DNA from 2 places in the Pseudoalteromonas rubra genome. Region 2 is predicted to be linked to the other one. Evidence: predicted binding sites of a transcription regulator. Region 2 holds the regulator's gene; the other holds the start of a gene.
The links. The regulator sigma-54, encoded in region 2, starts transcription at its own class of promoters, with help from an activator protein. The targets are predictions, from matches to a motif close to GTTGGCACGNNNNTNGNNT.
Positions count from the first base shown of each region.

Region 1: AT705_RS09655 (DUF2726 domain-containing protein) is a predicted target of sigma-54. The motif match lies at 2,879-2,897, and genes of this name have one in related genera.

Region 1 covers NZ_CP013611.1:2,181,677-2,196,866, forward strand. The annotation lists gene arcB (aerobic respiration two-component sensor histidine kinase ArcB) at 1-1,599, opposite strand, end outside; gene folE2 (GTP cyclohydrolase FolE2) at 1,871-2,791, shown strand; gene AT705_RS09655 (DUF2726 domain-containing protein) at 2,936-3,526, shown strand; gene mtnN (5'-methylthioadenosine/S-adenosylhomocysteine nucleosidase) at 3,654-4,361, shown strand; gene AT705_RS09665 (cobalamin biosynthesis protein CobD/CbiB) at 4,363-5,313, shown strand; gene tyrS (tyrosine--tRNA ligase) at 5,369-6,568, opposite strand; gene AT705_RS09675 (peptidoglycan DD-metalloendopeptidase family protein) at 6,731-8,068, shown strand; gene AT705_RS09680 (hypothetical protein) at 8,131-9,045, opposite strand; gene radA (DNA repair protein RadA) at 9,060-10,430, opposite strand; gene AT705_RS09690 (PilZ domain-containing protein) at 10,567-13,068, shown strand; gene ampE (beta-lactamase regulator AmpE) at 13,109-13,993, opposite strand; gene ampD (1,6-anhydro-N-acetylmuramyl-L-alanine amidase AmpD) at 14,005-14,541, opposite strand; gene nadC (carboxylating nicotinate-nucleotide diphosphorylase) at 14,731-15,190, shown strand, end outside.
Region 2 covers NZ_CP013611.1:3,211,770-3,226,959, reverse strand. The annotation lists gene mlaD (outer membrane lipid asymmetry maintenance protein MlaD) at 1-452, opposite strand, end outside; gene mlaE (lipid asymmetry maintenance ABC transporter permease subunit MlaE) at 467-1,246, opposite strand; gene AT705_RS14060 (ATP-binding cassette domain-containing protein) at 1,243-2,049, opposite strand; gene AT705_RS14055 (calcium/sodium antiporter) at 2,279-3,238, shown strand; gene AT705_RS14050 (KpsF/GutQ family sugar-phosphate isomerase) at 3,248-4,219, shown strand; gene kdsC (3-deoxy-manno-octulosonate-8-phosphatase KdsC) at 4,220-4,771, shown strand; gene lptC (LPS export ABC transporter periplasmic protein LptC) at 4,768-5,322, shown strand; gene lptA (lipopolysaccharide transport periplasmic protein LptA) at 5,312-5,851, shown strand; gene lptB (LPS export ABC transporter ATP-binding protein) at 5,848-6,573, shown strand; gene AT705_RS14025 (RNA polymerase factor sigma-54) at 6,618-8,126, shown strand; gene hpf (ribosome hibernation promoting factor) at 8,152-8,439, shown strand; gene AT705_RS14015 (PTS sugar transporter subunit IIA) at 8,442-8,897, shown strand; gene rapZ (RNase adapter RapZ) at 8,910-9,755, shown strand; gene AT705_RS14005 (HPr family phosphocarrier protein) at 9,752-10,030, shown strand; gene mgtE (magnesium transporter) at 10,208-11,566, shown strand; gene pmbA (metalloprotease PmbA) at 11,592-12,938, opposite strand; gene yjgA (ribosome biogenesis factor YjgA) at 13,119-13,640, shown strand; gene tldD (metalloprotease TldD) at 13,703-15,157, opposite strand; gene AT705_RS13980 (carbon-nitrogen hydrolase family protein) at 15,150-15,190, opposite strand, start outside.

The DNA.
Region 1 (15,190 bases), 1.0 Mb from region 2:
GGTGGCAATTTCAGCATTCAATGGTACATCTTCTACCAATAAAATGTAGAGGCTACGACCCGCATAGCTTTGCTCGTTAGGCGCTGAGCAGAGCTCCAAAGGTAGCTCCACATCAAAGCGACTGCCCTCTCCCTGCATGCTGCTGACGTGGATCGTGCCTTTCATAGCATGTACCAGCGCTTTTGTCACAGCCAGGCCAATCCCCGAACCAATGGCATTATTACCACTGGCATCGGGCGCTTTGTAATACATGTCAAAAATACGGTCTTGTTGATCAGAAGGGATCCCCACGCCAGTGTCGATCACACTGATAGACAACCAGGGGCCATCTGCACGGTTTTCGCGACGACACTCAAGGGTAACGCCACCTCGGTGGGTAAATTTCACGGCATTGTTGATCAGGTTCCACAACACTTGGCGCAAACGAGTTGGATCTAATAAGGCATAGATGTCCAGCATACCCGAGCGCTTGATGTTGAACTCAAGCGCTTTCTGTTCCGCTATCAGGCCTGCAAAGTTGACAACATCATTGATAAAATCCGACACATTGATGCTGTCTGTAGCAATATCCAGCTGTTCTCTGTCTATCTTGTCCAGATCGATAATGTCATTAAAGATATTACCTAGGGTTTCGGCACTGGAGAAAACCGTGTTACACCAGCTTTTTTGTTGCTTTGTCAGTTCAGTGTCCAGCAACATACGTGTCAGACCAACAATACCATTGAGCGGCGTGCGCAGTTCGTGACTCAAAGTGGCAATAAATTTCCCTTTATCTTTGTAAGCCGTTTCCAGTGCCTGCTCCGCTTCTTTCCGGCTGGTAATATCACGACCGAACGCCAGCAACCCGATATATTCCCCATCATCATTGATAAAGGGCAGTTTACGCATCTCAAACCAGCAGTTCTCGTTGGCAACCGGGTATTCTACGTCAACATTGATCGATTGCTGGGTTTCAATCACTTGTTCATCGGTTTGCAGTACCCTTGGAATATCCTGCTCACCAAAGACTTCCTGGACCGTATGGCCAATCAGTTGTTCACTGGTTTTGCCAATGACTTGCTCAAACTTCTTGTTGCAACCCGCAAATACGCCCCGTTCATCACGGTAATAGAATAAGTCAGGGGATGAATCTACGATACTACGCAGTAACATACTCTGTTGTGCCAGCTCTTGTTCAGCTTTACGCCGCTCTGAGATCTCTTTACGCAACTCTGCTATTGCCCGGTGCTTTGCATGCAGCGCCATTTTCCGCTCGTCAATTTCGTTATTGAGCCGGTTAATGTTGTCTTTGAGTGTCTGATTGAGCAGTTTTTCTTGTTGTGTCGCAGATTCAAGATACTCTTTCGACGCATCGAGCTGACGCATTGCATAGATAGCAACAGAAAGCAGCAATGGGGAGGTTAATGCCGCAAATAACACCACAGACAGCACATTGACCAGTGTGACTTCACCGAGCGCCACGTAGTAAAACATACACGCCAAAACCAGAGACACGATAAGCACAAAAGCGTAGGCCACAACCCCCGCCCAGCGGTCTCCGTAGTTTTTAATCAAATTCGATAAAATTCGGGCCCAAGTCCCAAATGAAGAGTCAAGCATAATAAAATCACCTAGTTAACCCCTACATTATACCTGACCAAAACACAGAAGCGAGTGACCAAAGGTCGCAGGCGACATTGCACAAACTAAAATAACCTCTGTAGCGCCCGTATTCCCTGTCTTTTGTTGATGTTTAGAAAGTCGACATCAGCGTATGAATTTTTGCACACTTGGGCGATTTTTTTACCAGAAATTTTCCAGCGGGCTCGGCAAGTTGTGACATTTTGGTGTAACATGCCCAGCCCTGATAGTCGTGATTAAGAGAGTTCAAATGCCAACTTCAATGCCTGACATTGCACATTCTGCGGACGCCTTACAAGAAGGTAAGCTGGACTGGGTCGGAATGGGAAATATCGAGCTACCTTTACTGTTATCCAGCAAAGGCTTAAATGATACGCCCGTAACAACCAAAGCGGATGCGTTTGTCAGCCTGGATCAGGTTGATGCGAAAGGTATCCATATGTCACGACTATTTTTGGCACTCGACTCGCTGTCCTGTGAGCAGACGCTAACACCCGCGACAATTCGCTCAGTTCTGGATAGCTTTATCACCAGCCATGAAGGACTAAGCCACAGCGCTAAAGTGACATTTCATTTCGAATTACCACTGCGCCGTGCCTCATTATTAAGTGGCAAGCAAGGCTGGAAAAACTACCCGGTTATGATCACAGCTAATCTGGCAAATGGCCGGTTTAATCTGGAACTAGCCGTTGATGTCACTTACTCATCAACCTGCCCTTGTTCTGCCGCACTTGCCCGTCAGCTGATCCAAAATGCCTTTGAAGAAAAGTTTGCCGATCAATCACTCGATCATGCCAGTGTTCACGCCTGGTTAGGCACCACTGAAGGCATCCTGGCAACACCACACTCACAGCGTTCAGTGACGAATATCAAAGTCAAACTAGATGAGCACTGTCAGGAGTTTGACATCCTGGGCCTGGTCAACATGGTAGAAGATGAACTGAAAACGCCTGTACAGGCTGCGGTTAAACGTGAAGATGAGCAAGAGTTTGCCCGCCTTAACGGTCAAAACCTGATGTTCTGTGAAGATGCCGCCAGAAAGCTCAAAGCCTTATTTGAAGCAGAAAATTATCCAGACTACTATATAAAGATAAACCACTACGAATCTTTGCATGCACACGATGCCGTTGCGTATGCTGTAAAAGGCCTGAAAGACGGCTACCGCGTCTGATCCAGTCAAGCAATTTGCTTTTCTTAAACGCTCGGCCGTCCCAAAGCGCCGAGCGTATTTAATCTTTATCCCTCCTTAAAAGTCACTTTAGGCACGCTCTTTGCTTAATAATCTCCAAGTCAAATTGTTGTCGTGGAGTGATTTATGGAACTAACATTATTATCTATTCTGGCGCTGGTCGTTATTGCTTCCATTGTTATTTCAAAATATACGGATAACGGCGGGAACCCCTACCCGTTTAACCGAAAAGAGTCTGTATTCACAACTGTCGAAGCCTCCTTCTTACAACTGCTAGAGCGCTCAGTCGGTGACAAGTTCAAGGTTGTTAGTCGGGTTAAGCTGATTGAAATCATCGAGTGTAAACCAGGCCTCTCTAAAAAGGCACGCCGGGCTGCCATCACCAAAGCACAAAATAAGCAGCTCGATTATGTACTGGTTGACAAAGAAACGCTCAATATTGTCGCTGCCGTTGACCTGGTTAACAACGCCAATAAAAACGGCCACAAAGCGCAAAAAGACTGGTTCGTCAGTGGTGCGCTGGAATCAGCCGGGATCCCACATATTCGAATGAAGGTAAAAAGTGGTTATAAAAGCGCTGAAGTGCGGGCTGCCATTCTGTTTAAACTAGGCAAGAAGCCAGAGCCACAGGGCAAGCCACGCAATCGCAATTACAAACCTGCGGTACTTTCGCCGTCTCAGGCCAAGGCCGCGGCAACCCAACTGGCAGAAATTTAGCCCCTCCAGCTCACTGTCGGCCCGCCTCAGGGCTGACAGCAAAACCTCTTAACCTGCCTAACACCATATTTTCTAACGCCAGTTTTGATATATAATGAGCAACACGGTTAAAAAATAAGAGAAGATTATGAAAGTAGGTATTATTGGCGCGATGGAACAGGAAGTCACGATCCTGCGTGACGCAATGAACAATACACAAACCGCAACCAAAGGCGGTTTCACCTTTTATCATGGTGAACTGGGTGGTCACGAAGTCACTCTGGTTCAGTCTGGTATTGGCAAAGTGGCTGCAACAGTGGCAACAACGCTGCTTATCGACAACTACAGCCCTGACTGTGTTATAAATACCGGTTCAGCAGGCGGCTTTGATCCTGAATTGAACGTCGGCGACGTCGTGATCTCGTCTGAAGTAAGACATCATGATGTTGACGTCACTGCATTCGGCTATGAACTGGGTCAGGTACCGCAAATGCCAGCTGGATTTAGCGCGCACTCTGCGCTGGTTGAAGCCGCTCAGCAAAGTGTCGGTGAACTGACTGACATTCAGACAAAAGTGGGTCAGATCTGTACCGGTGATTCATTCATGTGCGATCCAGTGCGCATCGACAAGACGCGTCAGGACTTCCCACACATGCTGGCGGTTGAAATGGAAGGTGCCGCGATTGCTCAGGCCTGTCATGTTTTACACACTCCATTCGTTGTGATCCGCTCACTGTCGGACATCGCCGGCAAAGAATCGCCGCAATCATTCGACGCCTACCTGGAAGTTGCCTCAGTAAACTCTTCTAAGCTGGTTACTGCCCTGTTGGCAAAGCTGGATCAGGTTTCGCTGTAAGGTGTTAACTGAACATTTGCAAGCCCACATGGGCTTGCTGATTTTTCTGCTGGCAACACTCAGCGCGATAGGATTCAGAACCTCCAGCCTGTATCACCCCAATGTCGTCATGACGCTGTTGTTTACTAACCTGGCCCAAAAAGTTTATCGCCCTAAGGCGCCCAATCGCTATCAATGGCTATCCGGTAGCCTGGCATTTATCCTGCCAATGCTGACTATCCTGCTTATTCTGGCCGCTCTGGGCTATTTGTCTTTCTATCCCCAGTGGCTGGGTGGCCTGGTGTTATTTTTCTGTCTCGATATTCAACATGAACGGCGTGCCAAACGGATTGCGATTCTGCTTAAACAACAACAAAAAGCAGCCGCACGCCAGTTACTTGGCGCTATGGTAAACCGGGATGTCGAAAAACTGTCATTGATGGGCATCTGTAAGGCATGCCTGGACAGCCTGGCATTACGGGGCATGCGGCATTTCTATCTGGTGATGGTGTTCTATCTGATCGGCGGCCCTCTGCTGGCATTGAGCTATAAATTGATGTTGCTCTGCGATCACGCCTGGCGCAGTAAAATGCGACCAGACACAGCGTTTATTAAACCGCTACAACTGAGCCTGGCAATTTTAGAATGGTTACCCGTCAGGCTGTTCGTTTTAATGATGGCGCTGACACAAAACCTCGGGAAAACACTCCACTACCTAAAACACTATGGCCAATTCTACCGTCCAGCCAGCTCAGGTTGGATCCTGGCCTTGTTCGCAGCCAGTCTCAATACCCAGCTAGCCGGGCCACGTTTTTATCAGCAGCAGCGATTTGACAATATGCGCATTGGCAGCGACAGACCACCCGAACCGGAAAGCATAAGCCTGATGCTCAAGTTATTGGCAACCATGCGCTGGTTCTTCCTCTGTGCACTGTGTCTGTGCTGGCTAACTATCAATATTCTCACGCATTAAAAAGGGCAGCCAAATAGCCGCCCTTTTTCTTTATACTTGCTGATCAAGTCGTCGATTATTCAACAGTGATTTTGGCGAACTTGCGTTTACCTACCTGGTAAATCGCTGTAGAGCCTTTTTCAACGCTCAGCTTAGAGTCGGTGACTTTCTCTTCACCATTGAGCTTAACCGCGCCTTGCTTAATCATACGCATCGCTTCTGAAGTGCTGGCAACCAAGCCCGCTTCTTTTAGTACATTAGTAATGAAAGTCGCAGGCTCAGCAATGGTGATGGTTACCTCTGGAATATCATCAGGCAGGGCATTTTTCTGGAAACGCTTAATGAAATCCTGATGCGCTGCTTCGGCATCCGCTTCGCTGTGGAAACGTGCGATCATTTCTTTTGCAAACTCAATTTTAATGTCTCGTGGATTACGGCCACCAGCCACTTCTTCTTTAAGGCCTGCAATCTCTGCCAGTGACTTAGCGCTCAGCAATTCGTAGTAACGCCACATCAATTCGTCAGAAATCGACATCACTTTACCAAACATGTCATTTGGCGCATCTGTGATACCAATATAGTTACCCAGTGACTTAGACATCTTCTGCACGCCATCGGTGCCTTCCAGCAACGGCATCATCAGCACGGTTTGCGGCTTCTGACCTTCTTCTTTTTGTAATTCCCTGCCCATTAACAGGTTAAAGCGCTGATCGGTACCACCGAGTTCGACATCCGCTTCCAGTGCCACAGAATCCCAGCCCTGTACCAACGGGTAGAGGAATTCATGAATAGCAATTGACTGACCACCCGCATAACGTTTTTTGAAATCATCACGTTCAAGCATACGCGCAACCGTTTGACGCGCTGCAAGCTTAATCATGCCCGCACTGCCTAATTTTTCCATCCATTCAGAATTGAACGCCACAGTGGTTTTTGCCGGATCCAGGATTTTAAACACTTGCTCTTTATAGGTTTCAGCATTAGCCAGTACATCTTCACGAGTCAGCGGTTTACGAGTGACATTTTTACCCGTAGGGTCACCAATCATGCCGGTGAAATCACCGATCAGGAAAATAACCTCATGTCCTAAGTCTTGGAAAGTTTTTAGCTTGTTGATAAGGACCGTATGGCCCAAGTGCAAATCCGGGGCTGTTGGATCGAAACCCGCTTTGATCCGCAATTTTTTACCAGACTTCAGCCTTTCTTTTAAATCTTCTTCAATCAGAATTTCTTCAGCACCGCGCTTAATCTCTGCCAATGCCGTATCTATGTCCACAGTTGTCACGCCAACCTCACTCCAACAATATAATCAGTTAATCGCTCGATTTTAGCGTATATTTGGGGTAGTTTAAATGTATAAAAGACTGGTATTTGCGCATTATTACGTATATGCTGCACTATTATTTGCAATAATTCTTGACAGCGGAAAAGGCACGTTATGGTACATGCAGTGCACAAACTCCCAAAAAAACACAAGTTGCTGATCCTGGGCTTGCTGTCAGCAATGGTCGCTATTGCACTCATTCCGTCTGAGAAGGCAACAGCCTCCCGAGATCACGACAAAGACGCGCTCGAAGTCGGCAAGCGCTATGAGCTTCCATTGAATGTTGATGAGCAACAACCTCAACTGACAGAGCTCAGTGAAGCGCCCGAAATCATTGAACAGCCGCAGGCTCTTGACGCCCCCCAGTATGACTTCGTCGATCACCAAGTTCGCAATGGTGACAGCCTGGCGGTGATATTTAAACGCGCCGGCTTTTCAGCACAAACGCTGCATAAACTCGTCAATACCAACGCTGAAACACGTAAACTCACTAAGATCCATCCAGGTGAAGTGCTGAGCTTTGCCAGTAATGAACAGGGTGAACTGTTGCAGCTAAAATATGTACTTTCGAAAACAGATACGTTACTTGTCAGCCGCAATGAGGAAGGCAACTACGCCACGCGGATTGAAAGTAAAGAAATAGAAACAGTCGAAAAGTCAGCCGGCGGCGAGATCAAGTCCAGCTTTTGGACAGCAGGTATTACCGCAGGCTTGTCTGAGCGTCAGATCATGAACTTTGCCCACATCTTTGGCTGGGATGTCGACTTTGCCAACGATATTCGCAAAGGCGATCAGTTCTCTTTGATCTATGAATCACATTTTGTAGACGGTGAAGAAATAGGTACTGGCAAAATCATCGCTGCTGAGTTTATCAATCAGGGAGAACGTTATACTGCGGTACGTCACTCCGATGGTGACTTCTACACCCCTGAAGGCCGCAGCATGAAAAAGGCCTTCCTGCGTGCACCGGTTGATTTCAAGTATATTAGCTCCAACTTTAATCCACGCCGTCTGCACCCTGTCACGGGCCGTGTGTCGGCACACCGCGGCATAGATTACGCGGCCAGAGTCGGCACCCCTGTGGTATCCGCCGGTAATGGTAAAGTCATTAAATCGGGCTTTAACCGCCTTAATGGTAATTATGTATTTATACAGCACGGCAGTCAGTATGTGACTAAGTACCTGCATCTGCATAAGCGCCATGTCAAAAAAGGTCAGAAGGTCAAACAGGGCCAGAAAATTGGTACAGTTGGTGCAACGGGCCGCGTAACCGGTGCTCATCTGCATTATGAGTTTCTGGTAGATGGTGTGCACCGTAACCCGCGTACGGTCAAGCTGCCTAAGTCACAACCATTACCAGCAGCTGAACTCGCCACCTTTAAACCGCTTGCACAGCAAATGCTCGCCAAGCTGGAACGTAATCGCGAGCTGATGCTGGCATTGAATAATTAATCAAACGCCTTCATACGAAAAAAGCCACCGATAGGTGGCTTTTTGCTGTTTAACAACCTGGCTTAAGAGCCCGTTATTTTCAGGTTTAAGAACTTTTCAAGTGCCTCAGGATCAGCAGCCAAAGACTGAACTTGCTGAGAAAATGCGTTGAAGTCCATCGCCTCATCTACTGACACATTGACCTCCAGCGCATTAAGACCAGCCGCAAAACCACTAAGCCCCTGCTTGGCTTCTTCAGAAACCGGTACCTGCGCCAGTTGCATGGCCAGCATCTGTTGGAATTGCTCTTTACTCAGTCCCTGGTTGGTCAGTAACTCTGTCACCAAAGCGTCTAACTTCGGCTGTCCGGCAATAGCAAATGTCAGGGTCTGTGGCTGCAATGACTGTACCGCTGAGATCAACTTGCTCTGCATTTGCAGTTCCTGCTCCAGCGTCATCTCTGTGCTCTGTTGCATCTCCAGAGAGGTAGCCATCAGCTCAGCACTGTTGCCCAGATCGAAGTTGAACTCAACACCCACTACCCCATCCGCCTCAACGGAAGATTTGAACTGGCTGTTGCCGTTGTCCGGGTTATAACGTAAAGAGGACGTAAGCGCATAACTGGTACCTACCAGCGTGGCAGCTTGCGGTTCCAGTTCTGCTGCCAGCACGGGGCTCAGTGTCACATTGGCCAGCTTAACTTCAGTAAACTCACTGATCTTATCAGCTTCATAGCCCTGTAAGCTGAATTCACCAATGTTCAGCAAAACCTGTTGCTCCGCGGCGTCTTTGATCTCTAAAGACTGTACTTTTATCGTGTTGGTGAACAAGTTATAGGACGACCCCTGATGCTCAATAAGCAGCTCAGATTGTTCAGCAAATTGCGTAATTTGCTCCTGTACCACCAACTCTGCCTGTTGATTAGCATAAAAGTGTGCGCCAACAACAGCAGCTGACAGCACACCCGCCATCGCCAACATAATCGTAGATTTTTTCATTTTTGTGGATTCCCTTAAAACAAGGCTTCGAGCGCATCACTGAGGCTGGCAACGGCAACCACTTCCATTCCCTCAATGGCGTCCTTCGGTTTATTCGCGATAGGTACAATAGCACGTTTGAAGCCATGTTTCGCCGCTTCGCGCAGTCTTTCCTGGCCGCTGGGTACCGGACGGATCTCTCCTCCCAACCCGACTTCTCCAAACACCACCATCTGGCGTTCCAAAGCATGATTTTTGAAACTAGAGACCAAAGCAGCAATTAACGCTAAATCGGCGCTGGTTTCGGATACCTTGACGCCGCCGACAACATTAACAAAAACATCCTGATCGGCTACCTGCAATCCACCATGACGGTGTAACACCGCAAGCAGCATGGCCAGACGATTTTGCTCCAGACCGACAGTGACACGACGTGGGTTGGCCAGTTGAGAGTAGTCCACCAGCGCCTGAACCTCGACCAGCAGCGGCCGGGTGCCTTCCCAGATGACCATCACCAAAGAGCCGGGCGTTTGCTCCTCACCACGATTGAGGAAAATAGCAGATGGGTTACTCACCTCTTTCAGGCCCTGGCCTGTCATAGCGAATACACCAAGCTCGTTGACTGCACCAAAGCGGTTTTTGTTGCCACGCAGCGTTCTGAAACGGCTGTCACTGCTGCCTTCCAGTAGAATAGAACAATCAATACAATGTTCCAGTACCTTAGGACCCGCCAGGGAACCATCTTTAGTCACGTGGCCTACCATAATAATGGCAACCTGATTTTGCTTAGCGAATCGGGTCAGGTAAGCGGCGCTCTCACGCACCTGAGACACACTCCCGGGCGCCGACTGAACATCACTCATGTGCATCACCTGTATCGAGTCGATGACCATAATGGCGGGCTTTTCACGTAAGGCCAGCTGGCAGATGCTTTCCACATTCGTTTCGGCCAATGTACGCAATTTGTTAGTCGGCAGACCCAGTCGTTTTGCACGCATCGCCACTTGCTGCAAAGATTCCTCACCCGTTACATATAAAGTCGGCATGGACTCGGCCAGCAAACACATGGTCTGCAACAGCAAAGTACTCTTACCAGCCCCCGGTTCACCACCTATCAAGATGGCACTGCCCGGCACGACACCACCACCTAAAACGCGGTCGAACTCTTTGAATCCAGTAGAAAATCTTGGCAAAGACTCGAGGTTAACTTCATCCAATGTCTGGACCTTAGCTTCGACAACACCGGCGTATCCAGCCATCGTTCCAGCACGTGGTGCCGCTTTGACAGATGGCACCCTGAACTCAGTAATTGTATTCCAGGCTTTACATTCAGAACATTGCCCTTGCCATCGAGCAAATTCCGCTCCACAATCACTACAGACAAATGCGGTTTTCTTTTTTCCCATAAAAATCAAGGCATAGTTATTGCTTAAATTAAAACTCAATTAAGCTTAGTTCAACAGTAAGCGTTAATACTGACATAAATTTGGCAAAGGCTGAAACAATAACCGGGTAAGATCTGCTGATTTAAAATGTGTACCTATGGCTGAAGATAAATTACAACAATACCAAGACTTAATAGATGAATTAAAGATTGATCTCGGCGATCCAAATTTTGACTTTATCTTCAAGCAAAAAACGGCGCAACTCAGTAAGCCTGACCAGTTCCTGCTGAAGATGGAAATGACCCGGCTATCTCAGCCCGTAGCACGCTTTATCGACCTGCGTGGCCAGGTGTCCGGGCAGGTAAAACCCTATGAGCATGACGGGAAGCAGCATTTTATGGACGATGTTGCAATCCGGGTATTTGAGCAAGAAGTCGCACGTTATGGCGGGTATACCTTAGCCGTTTACGAAGCGGTTATGAACACCGACAATAACTTTAAGGTCATGCAAAAGCAGGCGGCCCAGCAGCAAGAAGAAGATACGCCCGGGCTGGACCTCTCTCAGTTAACTCAGTACATCCGCTTTGCTTCATACGAGAGTCGTATAGAAGAGCGGATGAATTACTCAATCAAGATCACGGTAGAATTTGGCAATCAGCGCATCGCCAATGCCAGTACGTCAGATATATCCCTCAGTGGCGCGAAAATAAAGCTGGCCCCAAACTACCACTTACACAAAGGTGATTTAGTTTCGCTGCGGCTGGTCGGTCTTGAGCAGGATTTTGAACTGGGCCTGAAAAGTGGGATCCAGTATGAAGTGGTCGCCGTTGATCCAGTCTCCAGTGAGTATAACCACGTTCGCCTCAAGCGTACTTTTGTAGAAAACAACAGTGGGTTTGATGACTTTTTACAGAGTTTTATCCATGGTAATAAACGTCGCTACAAGATCAACCTGGATAACACCATGGATGCCGTCGTGTGTAAGGGATATGAGCAATATTACCTGCCCCGTGTTAATTCACTGTTCGTGTTTTTTAGCCAGGCTAAAACTATGCTCTACCCGAGCCTGGTACTCACGAATGAAAACAACGCACACATTAACTATTACTTTGAAGATGAGAGAAAAACTTCTTCGCTCTACAGTGTGTTCAATCAGCAACGCCTTGATATGTTATTGCTTCGCCCAGAGCCGGTGAAAGAAGCCTACTGTTACACATTCACCCATGGCAAGAATGGCAAAATTTATTTTTATTCAGCATTCGACTGGGAACTTAAAAAGTCCGCCGAATTACGTGATCTTTTTATGGGCTTTGGCAGTCAAAAAGACAGCTGGCGGATCTTTAAAGTTCAGCTGATGCCCAGCCACCATGAAGACGCCTTTATACCGCTTTCTTTGCCCTCCAGCGCTGGCAAGAATGTTGAGAAGCTCAACAAACGCCCAACCCCACGGGTGCAGGGACTGATTGAAAACGTGAAATATCTGATGACGCTCAGCGATATTACCACCGAGCAGCAAACAGCATATTATCAGGCGCTGAACTATCCAAAAGAGCAAGTTAATCTCATCAAGCAATTCGGTCATGGCAAAGCCAAAGTACCTCCCCCACTAGAAGTCGTCGCACTTGAGTATATCAACCTGCGCTCACACAAACGCTATCTGTATAAGACCGCAGCGACGGTCAACCAAGAGGATGGCCTGGCGCTGCATGGTCATACCCGGGATTTCTCAGTCATGGGCCTGCAAGTCGCACTTGAAGAACCAGCGACACTGCAAAAAGGTGATATTGTGCATCTCGACCTGCCCGAGCTGCAAAAAATCACCAAGCAACACAATCTGACCAAGCTCAGGTATGAGGTCATGGCTGTCAACAAAGCAAAAACCGTCATTAATCTGAAGGTCAATATTCTCAGCAACGTGCAGCATACTGCCATCACTTTTTTTAAGGTCCTGATCGAGAGCAATAAAAACAAGCTTCAGCCATGTGAAGAAGCCCCGAGGATCCCCGGTTTATCGCACGCACTGCGCAACATGGTCACTAAGAGCATTTGTCAGTTTCCTTTATATCTGCACAAATCTTCGGCCCATTTTAAAATTGGCGCTGTTGCTCAGGGGCTCTACCCGACAGCGCTACACAAAGTGTTACTCAGTCAGGTATATCACCATAATCATCAGGAGTATGTCCAGAGCGAAGGGTTACTGCCGGGCGAGTTTATTGGTGACTATCTGGGTGAGCGTTTACGCAAGCAATCACGTCAGGATAAACCCCTACAATATACGGTGTTCCTGCGTTTTGATCCTCAGGCTACGGAACTAAAAGAAGCACTGAAAAGCCAATGTGTCGCGGCTGGTGAGTCTCTGGATCCGCTGTTTTTATTCATCAAACGGGCGCTTAAAAAAGAGTTACTGTTTGTATTTCATCTGTATATCTCCAAAACAGGCCGCCCTGATATGGATTACCTGGCCAACGAGCTGAGATATGTCAGCCACTATGCCATTCACAAAGCCAAAGGCCTGGAAGAAGCACTGTGGAATGTGGCTGGGGTATGCGATCTGATAGATGTGACAGAACAGCTCCTGTCCACACTGGATGTTCAGCCAAATCAGCTGGCGGCAATGACTGAGCGTAAACTCACCTGGTTAGCTGCTCAGCCCGGCTAAGCGTGTCCCCGACAGCGTTAACTGTCGGGTCGATTCGCTGTTAGCTCAGACCACCAAACAAAGTCAGTAGTGCTGTCAGGACCAAAAAGAATAAGATATTACGTTTAACCAAGCGCATCATGCAGGTTGCTTCATAAGTACAACCAAAAAATTGCTGCTCTATTTGCTCAGCAGCCAGTGCAATATCACTCACCACACGCCTGTTGGGGGTGTCAAAGTCCAGTAAGTATTTGAGCCAACAGCCAGTGCCTTTGGTGAAATTACCGATGATCAAATAACCAAAGCTGGCAACTCTGGCCGGCAACCAATCTATCCAGAACAGTAGCCTGGAAAACCGCTGTGTTTGCTCTCCCAATGTTCCGCGCAACAACGCAACCTGCTCAGGCAAGTCGTCTTCCTGACGTTCTGTGAGCGTTATAACCAGATATCTCACCGTTGCATACAGCACCGCACCCGGTGCGCCCAGTACGACAAACCAGAACATCACCGCACAATAGTGCTGAAAATTAATCCATACCAGCGTCTGCCCGAAAGTTTCACCATTTCGCTCTGATTCAGTCCGCTCCTGTCCCATTTGCAGCGCATACAGTGTCACCGCTTCGGAATCCCCCCGCGTCAATGCGTTAAGGTAGCCTTTATATAAGCGACGGTAACGCCCACAGCCAAAACACACCAGTAAGATCAGCACATTGAGTACCAACTGAAAGATAATAAAGTCAGAAAGGTGGTACACCATGGCAACCAGCACAGTGGGCAGTATCAGCCAAATCATCACGCCAGGATCAGAACCGAAACCCCCCTTGTTACGAAGCTGATGTTTGCTCCATGTCAGATACTTGCCCATATAGAAGTCAATCTGCCAATGTTCTGAGCGGGCACCAAGGCGCTCAATAACTAAAGCAATTATGATAGAAATTAACATCATGTTCGTTACTCTTATCTTAACAATGCGAAATACTTGTCCCAGTCGAACGCTACGCCTGGATCGTGTTTACGACCAGGTGCAATATCACTGTGTCCGACAATGCGTTCCCCGGTCAGCTGAGGGAATTGTTGCTGTAACCATAGCGTGAGCTCAGCCAAGGCCTGATATTGTGCTTCAGTGTACGACGTCGTATCAGTCCCTTCCAGCTCCACTCCGATACTGAAGTCATTGCAGTTGTCGCGTCCTGCGAACTCAGATACACCGGCATGCCAGGCACGTTTATCAAATGGCACATATTGAATGACCACTCCGTCCCGACGGATCAGGCAATGGGCCGATACCCGCACCCCTTGCAGGGAGTCAAAACTGGGATGAGCCTGACAATCCAGCGAGCCCATAAACAGATCATCTATATAGGTGCCACCGTATTGCCCCGCTGGCAAGGATATACAATGCACCACCAGTAGTGAGGGAACACACCCTATCGGGCGTTCGTTATAATGGGGCGAGTGCCGTTGATGTGCACCGGGTAGCCAATTTACCTTCATAAATAGAATCACTTAGCCACTTTGTCATGTTATTACCTTAGCAAGTTTGCCATACTTTCACTATGTTATTTTGACACCGGGGACAGACCATCGCAAAGTATGCCCTTGAGACCAACTATAAACGACATTGTCATTAACTGGCTTAACGCAGTAGAATTAGGTTATTGAATAGCAAAGCCAAGATAGTCCATGTTAAACGAACAGATCCCCCAGCTGGTTAAGCTGGCTCTTGATGAAGACTTGAATAACCAAAACGCCGCAGATGGTGATATTACCGCAGCCCTGATCCCCGCCTCTCAACAAGCTAAAGCCTATGTCATCACACGCGAAGCATGCGTGTTTTGCGGCAAAGACTTGATCCTTGAGGTATTCAGACAAGTGGACCCTACTGTTAAGGTCAATGTGCTGGTCAATGATGGCGAGACCTTGCAGCCAAATCAGCGCATTTTTGAAGCAACAGGCAGTGCACGTGCGATCCTCACCGCTGAGCGCACCGCACTCAACTTCGTACAAACCTTGTCGGGGACGGCCACAGCCACATCACATTCTGTTGCGGCACTCGCAGATACCAACACACAATTGCTGGATACACGAAAAACCATCCCGGGTCTGCGCGCATTGCAAAAATATGCTGTGACTTGTGGTGGGG
Region 2 (15,190 bases):
GCGGCACTTTCAACGCCAAACAAATCGCCCAGGTCGAGCTCATCATTGCTTACCACTTCTTCACCCAGGCAAGTCTGTTTAGCAGATTGAGATGCAATCACCGGAGAAATCCCCAGATACTGCTCACCCAAAATGCCTGACGTCAGGATCGACACTGATGTGGTATCCGAAAACTGACATTCATAATGGCTATCAATGCTCATGTTTACGACCGGTACAAATTCTTGCGGGTGGATGCTGATCCCCTCGACACGACCTATCACCACACCGCCGACTTTGATTGGCGCACGCGTTTTAAGCGAGCCGATGTTGTCAAATTTAGCCTGTAAAGTATAGGTTTCACCATTACCGCTGATCCCTGCATTGGCCACTTTTAGTGCCAGCATTACAAAGGCGGCCACGCCCAAAGCCACGAACAGGCCGACCAGTATTTCTATTTTCCGTGTATTCATGTTTCTACAAACCCTTAACTTGAAAACATCACTGCTGTCAGAACAAAATCGAAGCCCAGAACAGCAAGAGAAGAATGAACCACCGTTTCTGTGGTGGCTTTACTGATCCCCTCGGAAGTTGGGATACAGTCATACCCTTTGTATAGCGCAATCCAGGTCACGATGAGCGCAAATACAAAACTTTTAATCAGACCATTGACAATATCCTGCTCAAAAGACACCTGAGATTGCATAATGGACCAGAAGCTACCTGAATCGACCCCAAGCCAGTCAACACCAACCAGGTGTGCGCCGAGAATCGCAATAGCTGAGAAAATCAAGGCTAACAGCGGCATACTGATAAAACCTGCCCAAAAACGGGGAGAAATCACGCGTTTCAGTGGGTCAATGGCCATCATTTCCAAACTGGAAAGTTGCTCAGTGGCCTTCATCAGACCAATCTCCGCTGTCAATGCACTGCCCGCCCGCCCGGCAAACAATAATGCAGTGACCACAGGTCCCAGTTCACGTAACAAACTCAGTGCCACCAGTGGCCCCAGGCTGTCTTCTGCCCCATATTCGACTAGTACAGTGTAGCCCTGTAACGCCAGTACCATGCCGATAAACAGGCCTGATACCATAATAATAAGCAACGACTGATGGCCCACCATGTACAGTTGACGGATCAGTAAAGGGCCACCTTTTCTGAAATTGGGCATGCTGCACAAAGCCCCCAATAACATGCGAGTTGCCCGGCCCAGCGACGCAAAGCGGCTCAGTGTTTTGTGACCTAACTTCTGCAAAAAATCCATCAATGGCTTCCTCCTGCCAGTAACTCATCCTCATACGGTGCGGCATCAAAATGGAACGGCACCGGCCCGTCGGAGTGGCCTTGCAGGAACTGCTGTACCAGTGGCGAGTCATGCGCCAACATTTGTTCAGGAGTACCACTACCAATCACGCCTTGTTCAGCGATGATCACGACATGATCGGCAATACTGAGTACTTCAGTTACATCGTGGGTGACGATTAAAGACGACAAACCCAGTACTTCATTGAGTGATTTAATCAGACGTACCAGTACGCCCATCGATATCGGATCTTGCCCTGCAAACGGCTCGTCATACATGATCAACTCAGGGTCAAGCGCAATGGCTCTGGCCAAAGCGGCACGCCGAGCCATGCCACCCGATAACTCAGATGGCATAAGATCGCGCGCACCACGCAAACCAACCGCCTGTAATTTCATCAGTACCACAAGACGAATTAATTCTTCACTGAGCTTAGTGTGCTCTCTTAGCGGGAAAGCAATGTTGTCAAATACAGACATGTCCGTGAACAAGGCACCACTTTGAAACAGCATGCTCATTCGCTTACGCGCCTGATACAGTGTCTGGCGGGACATAGATGGAATACTGTCACCAGAGAAGAGGATTTCCCCGCTATCGGGCTTAAGCTGACCACCGATCAGTCTTAGCATAGTGGTTTTACCAATACCACTGGGCCCCATAATGGCCGTAATTTTCCCTTTAGGGACGGAGAAACTCATATTTTTGTAGATTGTCCTTTCACCACGAGAAAAGGTCAAATCCCTGACTTCAACTATTGACTGCGTCAAGTCGCTCTCCACATCATACTTTTTTCAATTGTGGAATAATACGTTGTTTTGCTGTGAGATGGAAAACCCTTAATGGTAAAATTTTGTAATTGATTCGCCATATTTGTTGTGCGAAATGGGCGCCTCTCGGGGTTTTGTCCGCTCGCAAAAGCGATGACTTTATTTATACATTTGATGAGCGATTTGATACTATCTGCGCCATTGAATTTAGTAACTTGGCTTAGACTTCATGGTTTTATCGTTTGTCATACTCATTCTTGGATTCATTGCCCTGGTATGGAGTGCCGATCGCTTCGTATATGGCGCTGCGGCGCTGGCCAAAAACCTCGGGGTACCAACGTTAATTGTGGGTTTGACTATCGTTGCAATGGGCTCCTCAGCACCTGAAATGATGGTCGCTGCGCAAGCTGCACTGGTTGACAAAACTGACACCGCTGTTGGTAATGCTGTTGGCTCCAACATCGCCAATATCCTCATGGTACTTGGTATCACTGCATTATTGCGCCCACTAGCGGTTGGCTCTGGCATTTTAAAGCGTGAAATGCCGCTGTTGGTGGTCGTGTCACTGGGCGCGTGGTTGATCATCAGTGATAACCAGTTTAGCGCGCTGGAAGGCTGGCTGCTGTTAATTGGCTTCTGCGTGTTTATCGGTGGCCTAATCTATATCTCAAAAACAGGTAAAGCCGACGAGGACGATCCGCTTATTTCAGAAGCATGTGATGAAGTCCCTAGTGATGTGCCCATGAGTAAAGCCATATTCTGGCTGGTTGTAGGGATGATTTTATTGCCCGTGAGTGCCGACTACCTGGTCGACGCAGCCGTCGACATTGCAAAATACTTTGGCATGAGCGACCTGCTGATCGGCCTGACGATTATCGCCATTGGAACCAGTTTACCAGAGCTGGCCGCCTGTGTGGCCGGCGTGCTCAAAAATGAAGACGACCTGGTACTGGGTAATATTATTGGTTCAAACATCTTTAATATTCTGGCGGTGTTATCTATTGCGGGGATCCTGAATCCGGCAACACTGGACAGCAATATTGCAAACCGGGATATCTATGTCATGCTCGGTGCAACAGCCGCGCTGGTGCTGATGAGTCTCAGCCTCAAAGGGCACCGTCAAATTAACCGTGTTGAAGGCGGGCTACTCCTTGGTGCATTCTGTGGTTATATGTACTTTATTATTTAAGGGTTCAGCATGAGCACGCACAATTTTATTGATTCAGCCAAACAGGTACTAGAAATCGAACAACAAGCGATTGTCGAAATTGCCCAGTATGTTGATGCACGATTTTCTGCTGCCTGTGAACTCATGTTGCAATGCCGTGGTCGAATCATAGTGATCGGCATGGGTAAGTCAGGTCATATTGGCAATAAAATAGCGGCGACACTGGCCAGCACGGGCACACCAGCATTTTTTGTTCACCCTGGTGAAGCGAGTCATGGTGATTTAGGCATGATCACAGCTGATGATGTAGTATTGCTGATCTCTAACTCAGGTGAGACGCACGAAGTATTGGCCATCGTGCCGGTAATCAAACGCATTGGCGCACAAATCATCAGCATGACCGGTAATCCCGAGTCCAACATGGCAAAGCTGGCGGATATTCATTTGTGCATTAAAGTCTCCAAAGAAGCCTGCCCGTTAGGGCTTGCACCAACGGCCAGCACCACGGCCACTCTGGTCATGGGAGACGCCTTAGCTGTGGCACTGCTCGAAGCCCGCGGCTTCACGGCAGATGATTTTGCCTTGTCCCATCCTGGAGGCAGCCTGGGTAAGCGTCTGTTGCTGACACTGGCGGATGTAATGCATTCGGGCAATGCGGTGCCTGTTGTATCGCAAGGCTGCACGGTAACCGATGCCTTATTTGAGATGTCAGGCAAAGGCCTGGGCATGACCACCATCGTCGATGCACAGGGGCAGTTACAGGGCTTGTTCACAGATGGCGATTTACGCCGTATTATCGAGCAAAGACTGGATTTACACAGTACCCCGATAGACTCGGTCATGACAAAGCACTGTACTACAGCGACACAAGATATGTTGGCTGCTGAAGCGTTGCATATCATGGAGAAAAAACGTATTAATGGCCTGGTTGTCATTGATGAGCAAAATTGCCCAATCGGCGCGTTAAATATGCAGGATTTGCTGCGAGCAGGAGTATTATAAATGCTGTTTTCCGACCTATATCAACCCATCGACGATACCGTTGTACAAAAAGCGCAGGCGATTAAGCTGCTGATCTGCGACATCGATGGGGTATTTTCTGATGGCCGCATCTATTTGGGCAACCAGGGAGAGGAGCTAAAAGCATTTAATACCAAAGATGGTTTCGGCATTAAAGCCCTGATCAATGGCGGCGTTGAAGTGGCTGTGATCACGGGACGTCATTCACACATTGTTCAGCAGCGTATGACTAGCCTTAACGTTAAGCACATCTATCAGGGTATGGAAGACAAGTTGCAAGGCTATGCTGAGTTGAAAGACAAATTACAGCTGGCGGATCACGAGATTGCCTATATTGGCGATGATGCACCCGACTTACCTGTGATGCTCAAAGTCGGTCTGTCTGTGGCCGTGCAAGACGCTCACCCTATGGTAGTCCGCGCAGCCGATTACAAAACGCTGTTACCCGGCGGGTTTGGTGCTGTTCGAGAGCTGACTGACTTACTGTTGCTCTGCCAAGGCAAATCATTGGGTTATGAAGGCAGTAGCGTATGACCGTACTTCGCGCCTTATTGCTCGTTGTATTCAGCCTCACCATGTTATGGCTGTGGTATCCCTATTTAACACAATCGAGCCAGGTCGCGCCGCGCTCAGAAGAAGTGTTGGCCAAGCCAGATTATGTCGCTATCGATCTGAAGCAAACCAATTACGCAGAAAATGGACAGCTCAGTTATCAGATTACCGCAGACAGAATGGAACTCTATCAGGAGCTGGGGTTTAGCCACTTTACTGCGCCTATCTTTACACTGCACAACGATCAACAAAACTGGCAACTCAAAGCCAATGAAGCCACCTTATATGGTAACAATACCCTGATCTTGGAGGGTAAAGTACAAGCAACAAACCTGACGGCCGATGCCATGATAAAGCACATCAACGCCGATCACGTGCAAGTCGATATTAACGAAAAGCACATGCGCTCTGAACACCCGGTAGAAATTACCGGCCCAAACTTAACGATTTCAGGGAAAGGCTTAGTGGCCGATCTCAACACAGAAATCATTGAACTCATCAACCACACTGAAACAATTTATTATGAGCAATAAATTAACCTGTTCCCTGATCTTACTGTGCACTTTAAGTGCATTTCATCCTGCAGCTTATGCAGAAAATACAGCGGCTGATCAGGTCATTATCAGTTCGGGCACACAGCTGGCCCAGTTGCAAACCAATATTGGCGTGTTCGAAGAAAACGTCGAAATCATTCACGGTGACCGAAAAATTCTGGCCGATCGCCTCGAAGTACACCGCCGGGAAGAGCTGGGTAAAAATAAGCAACTGCTGGTTGCAACAGGCAGTCCGGCCATATTTCAGGAACACCAAGCGGATGGTACGTTATTGAAGGCCAGCGCCAAAGAAGTGCGCTATGATGTCGCAAATCGCATGCTCACCATCAAAGGCGGTGCTGAGATCAGTCAGGCAGGACAAAAAATCAGCGCGCAAACCATCGTTTATGATATGGAAAAGAAGCTGATCAGCGCACAGCGCGGGGAACAAGAGCAGAACCGCGTGAGAACCATTCTGTTACCTGAAAAAGAGAACCCCCAACAACCACAAGAGAAGGGTAATCCGTGAGTAAATTAACCGCCACCGCACTGGCCAAAAGTTATAAGGGCAGACAGGTTGTTAAAAACGTTGAGTTAAGTGTTGAAGCTGGCAGTATTGTTGGCCTCCTTGGCCCGAATGGCGCAGGTAAAACCACCACTTTTTATATGATTGTCGGCTTGGTGCCCAGCGATAAGGGCAGCATACACATTGACGAACAAGACATTACCTTATTACCAATGCACAGCCGGGCAAGACTTGGTATTGGTTACCTGCCACAAGAGTCCTCTATTTTTCGCAAGCTGACCGTCTATCAGAACCTGATGGCCATTTTAGAAACCCGTAAAGAGCTGAATAAAGAACAACGAGAAGTCATCCTCAATGAACTGTTAGATGAGTTTAATATCCAGCATATTCGCGACAGCCAAGGTATGGCTCTATCGGGCGGTGAACGACGCCGGGTAGAAATTGCCCGTGCCCTTGCGGCTGATCCAAAATTTATCTTATTAGATGAGCCTTTCGCTGGCGTTGATCCCATTTCAGTGTTAGATATAAAGAAAATTATAGAGCACCTGAAAAACCGTGGGATAGGCGTACTGATCACCGACCACAACGTGCGTGAAACGCTGGACGTCTGTGAGAAAGCTTATATAGTGTCACATGGTGAACTGATAGCAGCAGGCACCCCGGAACATGTTCTGGCCGATCAAACTGTGCGGGATGTCTACCTAGGTGAGCAATTCAGGCTATAGTTATAAAATTAGAAGTAAATAACAAAAAGGATTGTTAGAGATACATGAGGCAATCGCTACAGCTGCGCATGGGGCAGCAACTGACAATGACACCACAACTGCAGCAGGCTATTCGTCTGTTACAGTTGAGTACGCTAGATCTCCAACAAGAAATCCAAGAAGCGCTTGATAGCAACCCTTTGTTGGAAGTGGAAGAAGGTGAGTCTGAATCACAAGACAATGAAACTCAGTCCAAGTCGGATTCCGATTTGGAACAACCTACAACGAGTGACAACGACAGCTATGAAGAGGCGGCTGTCAGCGACTACGAACAAGACAGCGATGCTGCACTGAACAAAGACACCGTCAGCGACGATTTGGCAATGGACGTAACCTGGGACGAGTACATCAGTGCAGCCCCGGCAAGCAGTTCAGGCCCAATGCCGGAAGACGAAACCATTTACCAGGGTAAAACCACTGAAACATTGCAAGAGTACCTGATGTGGCAGCTGGAACTGACGCCTTTTAGTCCAACAGACAGAGCCATTGCCCTTGCAATTGTAGAAGCGGTTGACGATGCAGGCCTATTGACCATCAGCTGTGAAGACATCGTCGAAAGCATAAATCAAGACAACGATGAAGAGCCGATTGAGCAGGATGAAGTAGAAGCCGTACTGAAACGGATCCAATTATTTGATCCTGTAGGGATTGCGGCACGCAGCCTGCAAGAATGCCTGTGCATTCAGCTCAACCAGTTTGACCCAAACACCCCCTGGCTTGCACAGACCAAAGAAATCCTGACTGAGCACATCGAGCTGTTAGCCAGCCGGGATTACCGCACTTTGATGAAAAAAACCAAACTCAAAGAAGCGGATCTGAAAGAAGTAATGACCCTGATCCACGGCCTAAACCCAAAGCCCGCCGCCAGCATAGTGCAGGAAGAAGCTGACTATGTGATCCCGGATGTGTCGGTTAAAAAAGTGAAAGGCCGCTGGGTTGTTGAACTCAATCCCGATTCAATGCCAAAAATTAGAGTGAATGACCACTACGCTGCGATGTCCCGTTCAGTCAAGTCGAGCACAGACAGTCAGTTTATTCGTTCACACCTGCAAGAGGCAAAATGGTTCATCAAGAGCCTGGAAAGCCGCAATGAAACTTTATTAAAAGTTACTAATTGCATTGTGCAACAACAACAGGCATTCTTTGAACATGGCCCCGAGGCAATGAAGCCGATGGTACTGAATGATGTGGCCGAAATGGTCGACATGCATGAGTCCACGATTTCACGTGTAACAACGCAAAAGTATATGCACACGCCACGCGGTATCTATGAGTTGAAGTATTTCTTCTCAAGCCATGTCAGCACTGAAAACGGAGGAGAATGCTCTTCGACTGCAATCAGAGCATTGATCAAAAAGCTAATTGCCGCGGAAAACACTGCTAAGCCATTGAGTGACAGCAAGATTGCGGATGTATTGGCAGATCAAGGGATCAAAGTGGCTAGACGTACAATTGCCAAATACCGAGAGTCTTTGGCTATCCCACCGTCCAATCAGCGTAAAAGCCTGATTTAGACGTAACTACAGAAGGAAAATGCTTATGCAACTAAATTTAACTGGTCGACATGTAGAAATCACCGATTCGTTAAGAGACTATGTAACAAACAAGTTTGCGAAGCTAGAAAGGCACTTTGATCACATCAATAATGTGCATGTTATCCTAGATGTCGAAAAGCTCATCCAAAAAGCAGAAGCCACATTACATGTGAACGGGGGAGAAATTTTTGCCTCAACCGAACACCGGGATATGTATGCCGCAATAGACGGACTTATCGATAAGCTTGATCGCCAGGTGATCAAGCACAAAGAGAAGCTAACTCGACACTAATCATGAAACTAAGCTCATTGATTTCACAGGACTGCAGCAAAGCTGCGGTCCTTTTTAATAGTAAGAAACGTATTTTAGAGTACATCAGTGAGTTGGCTCACAGCCAGCTTCCAGACAGTAATGCCCATGATATCCTTGATGCACTATTGAGCCGCGAAAAACTCGGGAGTACGGGGATAGGAAAAGGGATCGCACTGCCCCATGGCCGCATGTCAGGCATAGATAAAGTGGTTGCTATGCTGCTTGTTAATCAGCAAGGCATTGCCTTTGATGCCATTGACAATCAACCCGTCGACATTTTTGTGGCACTCATCGTACCCGAGGGAGAAAATCAACAACATTTGCAGACCTTAGCAACGATCGCTGATAAACTTAAGAACAAGGTGTTTTGTAAACGTATCAGACAAGCTCACAATGATCAGGAGTTATTCTCGATAATTGAAGAGTTTGACAACTAACGGAGAGTTTCTGTGCAGTTAATTATTGTCAGTGGTCGTTCTGGCTCAGGAAAATCGGTCGCTCTGCGCGTTCTGGAAGACTTGGGTTATTACTGCGCCGATAATATCCCGGTCAACTTGCTGCCCGCATTAGTGCGCAGTGTGTCAGACAGCTATGATAAAATTGCTGTGAGCGTTGACGTACGTAACCTGCCAAAAGATCAGCAAGAGCTCGACGATATTTTGGAATACCTACCCGGATTTGCAGAACCCAATATATTCTATCTGGACAGCGAAGATCAGATCCTGATCCGTCGCTTTTCAGAAACACGCCGCCTACATCCGCTGTCGCTGGCAGATCTGTCATTGGACAAAGCAATTAAAAAAGAAAAAGAACTGCTTGACCCACTTATCCGCCGCGCTAATATCACCATTGATACCACAGACATGAGTATCCACCAGCTGGCAGAGCGTATCCGGGAAAAGATCCTCGGTAAAAAAGACAAGCAATTAATCATCACCTTTGAGTCCTTTGGTTTTAAACATGGTATTCCAAAAGAAGCCGATTACGTGTTTGATGCGCGCTTTTTGCCGAACCCACACTGGGAACCAGAACTTAAGCCCCTAACCGGTTTAGATAAACCTGTTATTGACTACCTGTCTAGCCACAGCTTAGTGCAAAAATTTACCTGGCAGATCCAGACCTTTGTGCAAACCTGGCTGCCACACCTTGAGCGCAATAACCGCAGCTACCTGACCATTTCGATTGGCTGTACTGGTGGACAGCACCGCTCCGTGTATCTTGCTCAAACGTTAGGTGAGCGTTTTGCCCGTACCCACAGTAATGTGAAGATCCATCACCGCGAACAAGAAAAATGACACAACGCTTTGAAGATACCTTTCTGATCCAGAATAAACTGGGTCTACATGCTCGTGCAGCCAGTGTGCTGGCAGAACTTTCCGCACAGTTCGATGCCAATATCACCCTGTTTCAGGGCAGTAAAGAAGCAGAGGGTGACAGTGTGCTGGCTTTATTGCTGCTGGAAAGTAGTCAGGGTAAAGAGATCAAAGTTGTCTGCGAAGGCCCGGATGCAGAGCGTGCGTTACATGCCATTGGTAGCCTTATTGCCGATAAGTTTAACGAATCAGAGTAGCACCTCTTCACTTTCTCCTATTTTCCAGACACAAAACCTCCGCTTCCTGACGGTTACCTTGGCTTTTTTTAGATATACCAATTGATATTAAAACAGCTATAATTATCATAAGCCTATAATCAATGCGCCGTATACTCATGACAAGCCTACTTGTCGACTATCCAACCTGGGATGCCTATGCCTGAAGCTTTTGAACAAGACTATACACTGGAGCTATTACAACAAGTTACGAATGCCCTTAACAGTGGTCAGTTTGTTCAAGTCAGGCGCACCTTAGCCGAGATTCCGCCCTGCGACACCTCATTATTGCTGGAGTCCTCCCCACATAAAATAAGAACCCTACTATGGCAATTAGTCGACCCAGATATACAGGGGGACGTACTCGAAGAGCTGTCTGAAGATGTGAGACTCAGCATCATCGCCAAAATGGAGCCCGAGCTGATCGCTGCGGCAACGGAAGACATGGATGATGATGATCTCGGTGAAGTCCTGAGAAGTTTGCCAGATCCCGTCTATCAGGATGTTATTGGTGCCATGGACTCGCAAGACAGAGCCCGAGCAACCCAGGCTCTGTCTTATGTCGAGCATTCCGCAGGCGCATTGATGAACACAGATACAGTGACGATCCGCCCGGATGTGTCACTGGATGTTGTGTTGCGTTATCTGCGCCTCAAAGGGGAGCTCCCGGACGGTACCGATGACCTGTACGTGGTGGACAAAGACAATTGCTTTTTAGGCTCTCTGCCGATCAGTGTGCTGTTAACCAGTCAGCCAGACAAACTGGTTAACGAGTTGATGAATGAAGAACGTGAAACCATTCCCATCTCAATGGACGAAAGCGATGTCGCTCAGTTGTTTGAACGGCATAACTGGATCTCTGCACCGGTCGTAGACGACAACGCACATTTGCTGGGACGTATCACCATCGATGACATCGTTGATGTTATTCGTGAGGACGCCGAACACAGCCTGATGAGTATGGCCGGTCTCGACGATGAAGAAGATACCTTTGCGCCGGTCTGGAAAAGTAGTCGTCGCCGTTCAATCTGGCTGGGGATCAACCTGCTTACAGCGCTGATGGCCGCTTTCGTTGCCAGCTTTTTCGAAGGCACCTTAGATATTTTACCGATACTCGCAGTATTGAATGGCATAGTCCCCAGCATGGGAGGAGTGGCCGGCAGTCAAACCCTGACTTTGGTGATCCGTGGTATTGCGCTGGGGCACGTGAACGCCACTAACCAGCGCTTCTTGCTGGGTAAAGAGCTGGCCATTGGTGCCTTGAATGGGTTGCTCTGGTCGTTGTTGATTGCGGGTGTAATAGCCCTTTGGCAATGGGACTTTGTACTCGGGGGCGTGATTGCCTTCGCGATGTTTATGAACCTGGTTGCAGCGGGTATAGCAGGCGCCAGTATCCCGCTCATACTAAAAAGAATGAATATCGACCCAGCACTGGCAGGCAGTGTTGTACTGACCACAGTCACCGACATCGTAGGCATTTTTGCCTTCCTCGGCACTGCAACCTGGCTGCTTGTCTAAGCAGCCAAACGCATCAAACTATGGGTTACTGACCTGCAATTTGCATATTCTCTATCAGTACCGAGCCAGTTTGCACAGCACCGCGGGTTTCAATATCTCCCCCAATGGCCTGAATTGACTTAAACATATCCTTAAGGTTGCCGGCAATGGTGATCTCACTGACCGGATATTGGATCTCTCCATTTTCTACCCAGAAACCGGCAGCGCCGCGTGAGTAGTCACCGGTTACTGTATTAACTCCCTGCCCCATTAGCTCAGTCACTAATAAGCCACGCCCCATGGTCCGCAGCAACGCGGCCAGGTCCGGCTCGGTTGCCTGTACCAGCCAGTTGTGGATCCCACCGGCATGGCCCGTACTGCGCATACCCAGGCGTCTGGCTGCGTAGCTTGGCAACAGATAGGTCTCAAGTACACCTCCTTTGATGATATCACGCTCAGTGGTCCGTACGCCTTCTGCGTCAAACGGGCTTGATGCCAGTGCCTGCAACAAATGTGGCTGCTCTTTGATCGACACACAAGACGAAAAAACGTCAGTGCCCAAACTATCCAGCAAAAAACTCGACTTGCGATACAAAGCACCACCACCAATGGCTGATACCAGATGCCCAAACAGGCTATTGGCAATGTCAGCACGAAATACGACCGGTACCCGCATGGTTTCCAGCTTCCGACTGTTTAATTTAGCCAGCGTCGATTCTGCAGCCTCTATGCCCACCGCTTTGGCATCTCTCAACTGCGTATGCACACGTGTAATGGAATAAGCATTATCTCGTTGCATCACCCCATTTTCTTCGCCAATCACCATAGTGCTTAAGGTGTGTCGGGTACGTGGAAACCCGGCCAAAAAACCATGGCTGTTGCCGTAAACTCGCAGGCCCTGATGGCTGGCAACGCTTGCTCCGTCAGAGTTAACAATCCGCTCGTCGTAATTCAACGCCGCCTGCTCTGCTTCCAGGCAGCGTTTCACTCCTTCTTCAGGCGTCATTGACCAGGGATGGAAGAGGTCTAAATCAGGCACTACCTCAGGCATTAATTCAGCATCGGCCACACCATTACAGGGGTCATCTGATGTAAACTTGGCTATTTCGACCGCCTTTTCCACCACCGAGCGTAACGCTTTTGGACCGAGATCGGCCGTCGAAGCAGAGCCTTTGTGCTGACCAACGTAAACACTCAGCCCCAGGCCACCATCCTGATTAAATTCAATCGTTTCAACTTCTCCCATGCGGGTGCTGACTGACAAACCTGAGGTACGGCTCATCGATGCCTCAGCAGACGTCGCCCCCAGTTGCTTTGCATAGTCCAAAACATCAGACACGGCTTGTTTTACTTCATCAATTTGCGTCCAAATGGGATCTTGTTGCTGGCTCATGTTTTTATTCCACAAATCATAGTACTGCTATAATCCTAACACAGCCTGAGCCGATGCGCTGTGACTCACGCAAAGATTCTGTATGACACCCCGGGCAAGTTGCGCATTCATGTATCCATTACTGCTTTTTCTGACTTCTGATATAATCTGATCATCAATAACTGAAGTAAGTGCGGTAAAATGGCCAAAAAACCTACCCAAGAGCCAGAAGAAGAGATCATTTACGTCTCAAAAAGCGAATTAAAGCGTGATGCACAGCAATACCATCAACTAGGCGTTGATATCGCGCAATTAGGTAAAAAACAAAGAGAAAAGCTGCCACTCTCTCCTGAGCTGGTTGCAGCGATGGAACTGGCAGACAAGCTGCGCGGTAAACACGATGCCTACCGCCGTCATCTGAACTTTATTGCCAAACAACTGCGTACCACCAGCAATGTAGAAGACTTACAGCAAGGTCTGGACCTGTTACTTAACAGAAACAACCAGGCAGATGTCCTGCTTAACCAAGTAGAACAGCTCAGAGATGAACTGATAGCCAAGGGGGATGAAAAGATCAATACCCTGCTTGAAGCACACCCGACGCTGGAACGCCAGAAGCTCAGACAACTGGTTCGTCAGGCGAAAAAAGAGCATCTGGCAGAGAAGCCCGGAAAAGGTTCTAAGGAGCTATTCCAATTACTCAAAGAGCTGATCCTGCCATAAGCAGAGTGATAGAACGCCCCACAGTATCACGCAACTTGGCTGTGATACTGCGGGATTATGTATTAGGCAGAACCGCCCACGGTGAGTTCATCAATTTTAAGACTGGGCTGACCAACGCCAACAGGCACACTCTGACCATTCTTACCACACACCCCAACACCGGTATCCAGCTCCAGGTCGTTACCAACCATAGATACTTTTTGCATAACATCCGGGCCATTGCCGATCAAGGTGGCTCCTTTGATAGGCTGCGTCACTTTGCCATTTTCTATCAGGTAAGCTTCTGAAGCTGAAAATACAAATTTGCCCGACGTAATATCAACCTGACCGCCGCCAAAGTTAGGCGCAAAGATCCCTTTCTTTACCGAGGCAATGATCTCACTTTGGCTATGCTCACCTGGCAGCATATATGTATTGGTCATTCTTGGCATCGGCAGATGTGCATAAGATTCACGCCTGGCATTGCCAGTGGGTGCAACGCCCATCAATCGGGCATTGAGCTTATCCTGCATATAGCCTTTTAGCACCCCCTTTTCGATTAGTACGTTGTAACCTGCCGGGGTGCCTTCATCGTCAATATTCAGTGAACCACGACGGTTATCGATGGTACCGTCATCCACCACAGTGCACAGGCTGGAAGCCACTTGTTCGCCGACTCGCCCGCTAAATGCAGACGCGCCTTTACGGTTAAAGTCCCCTTCAAGACCATGTCCCACCGCTTCATGGAGTAATACCCCCGGCCAGCCAGCCCCTAGTACAACAGGCATCGCCCCTGCGGGTGCATCAACCGCTTCCAGATTTACTCGGGCCTGGTGAACTGCTTTAGTGACATAATGTTGCCAACGCGGTTTGCCGTCGACCAGCTCTCGGAAGTAATTGTAATCCAGACGGGCTCCCCCACCGGCACTGCCACGCTCACGGCGGCCATTTTTCGCCAGTAATACCGAGCAATTTAAGCGCACCAAAGGACGAATATCCGTTGCAAAAGTGCCATCACTGGCTGCGATTAACACTTCTTCGTATACCGCAGACATAGAGCTGACGACTTGCTCCGCTTCAGGGGCTAATTCCCGGATCGCGGCTTCAACTTCTCGCAATAACGAGACTTTATCGGTATCACTCATGCTCAATAGCGGCTGAGTTGCCTCAAATTGGGTCGCCGCTTTAACATCACTGAACACCTGAACCTGTTTATTCTCACCTTGCTGGGCAATACTTCTGGCAGCCATTGCAGCCTGGTTCAGTGCTTCCATATTAATGGCATCTGAGTAACTAAACCCCGTTTTCTCGCCACTTACGGCGCGAACACCAACCCCCCGCTCAATATTATAACTGCCCTCTTTAACGGAGCCATCTTCCAGCACCCAGGTTTCATGATAACTGGATTGGAAATACAGATCGGCATAGTCCACTTTGTGTTGATGAATGTATGCCAATGTCTGTTGCAATTGCTCCCGGGTTAAGTCACTGTCCGTCAGTAAATGTTGTTCGACGTGCTCGCTACCAAAATTACTCATAAAAATCGCTCTTAAATCGGTTATGTGCCGCTA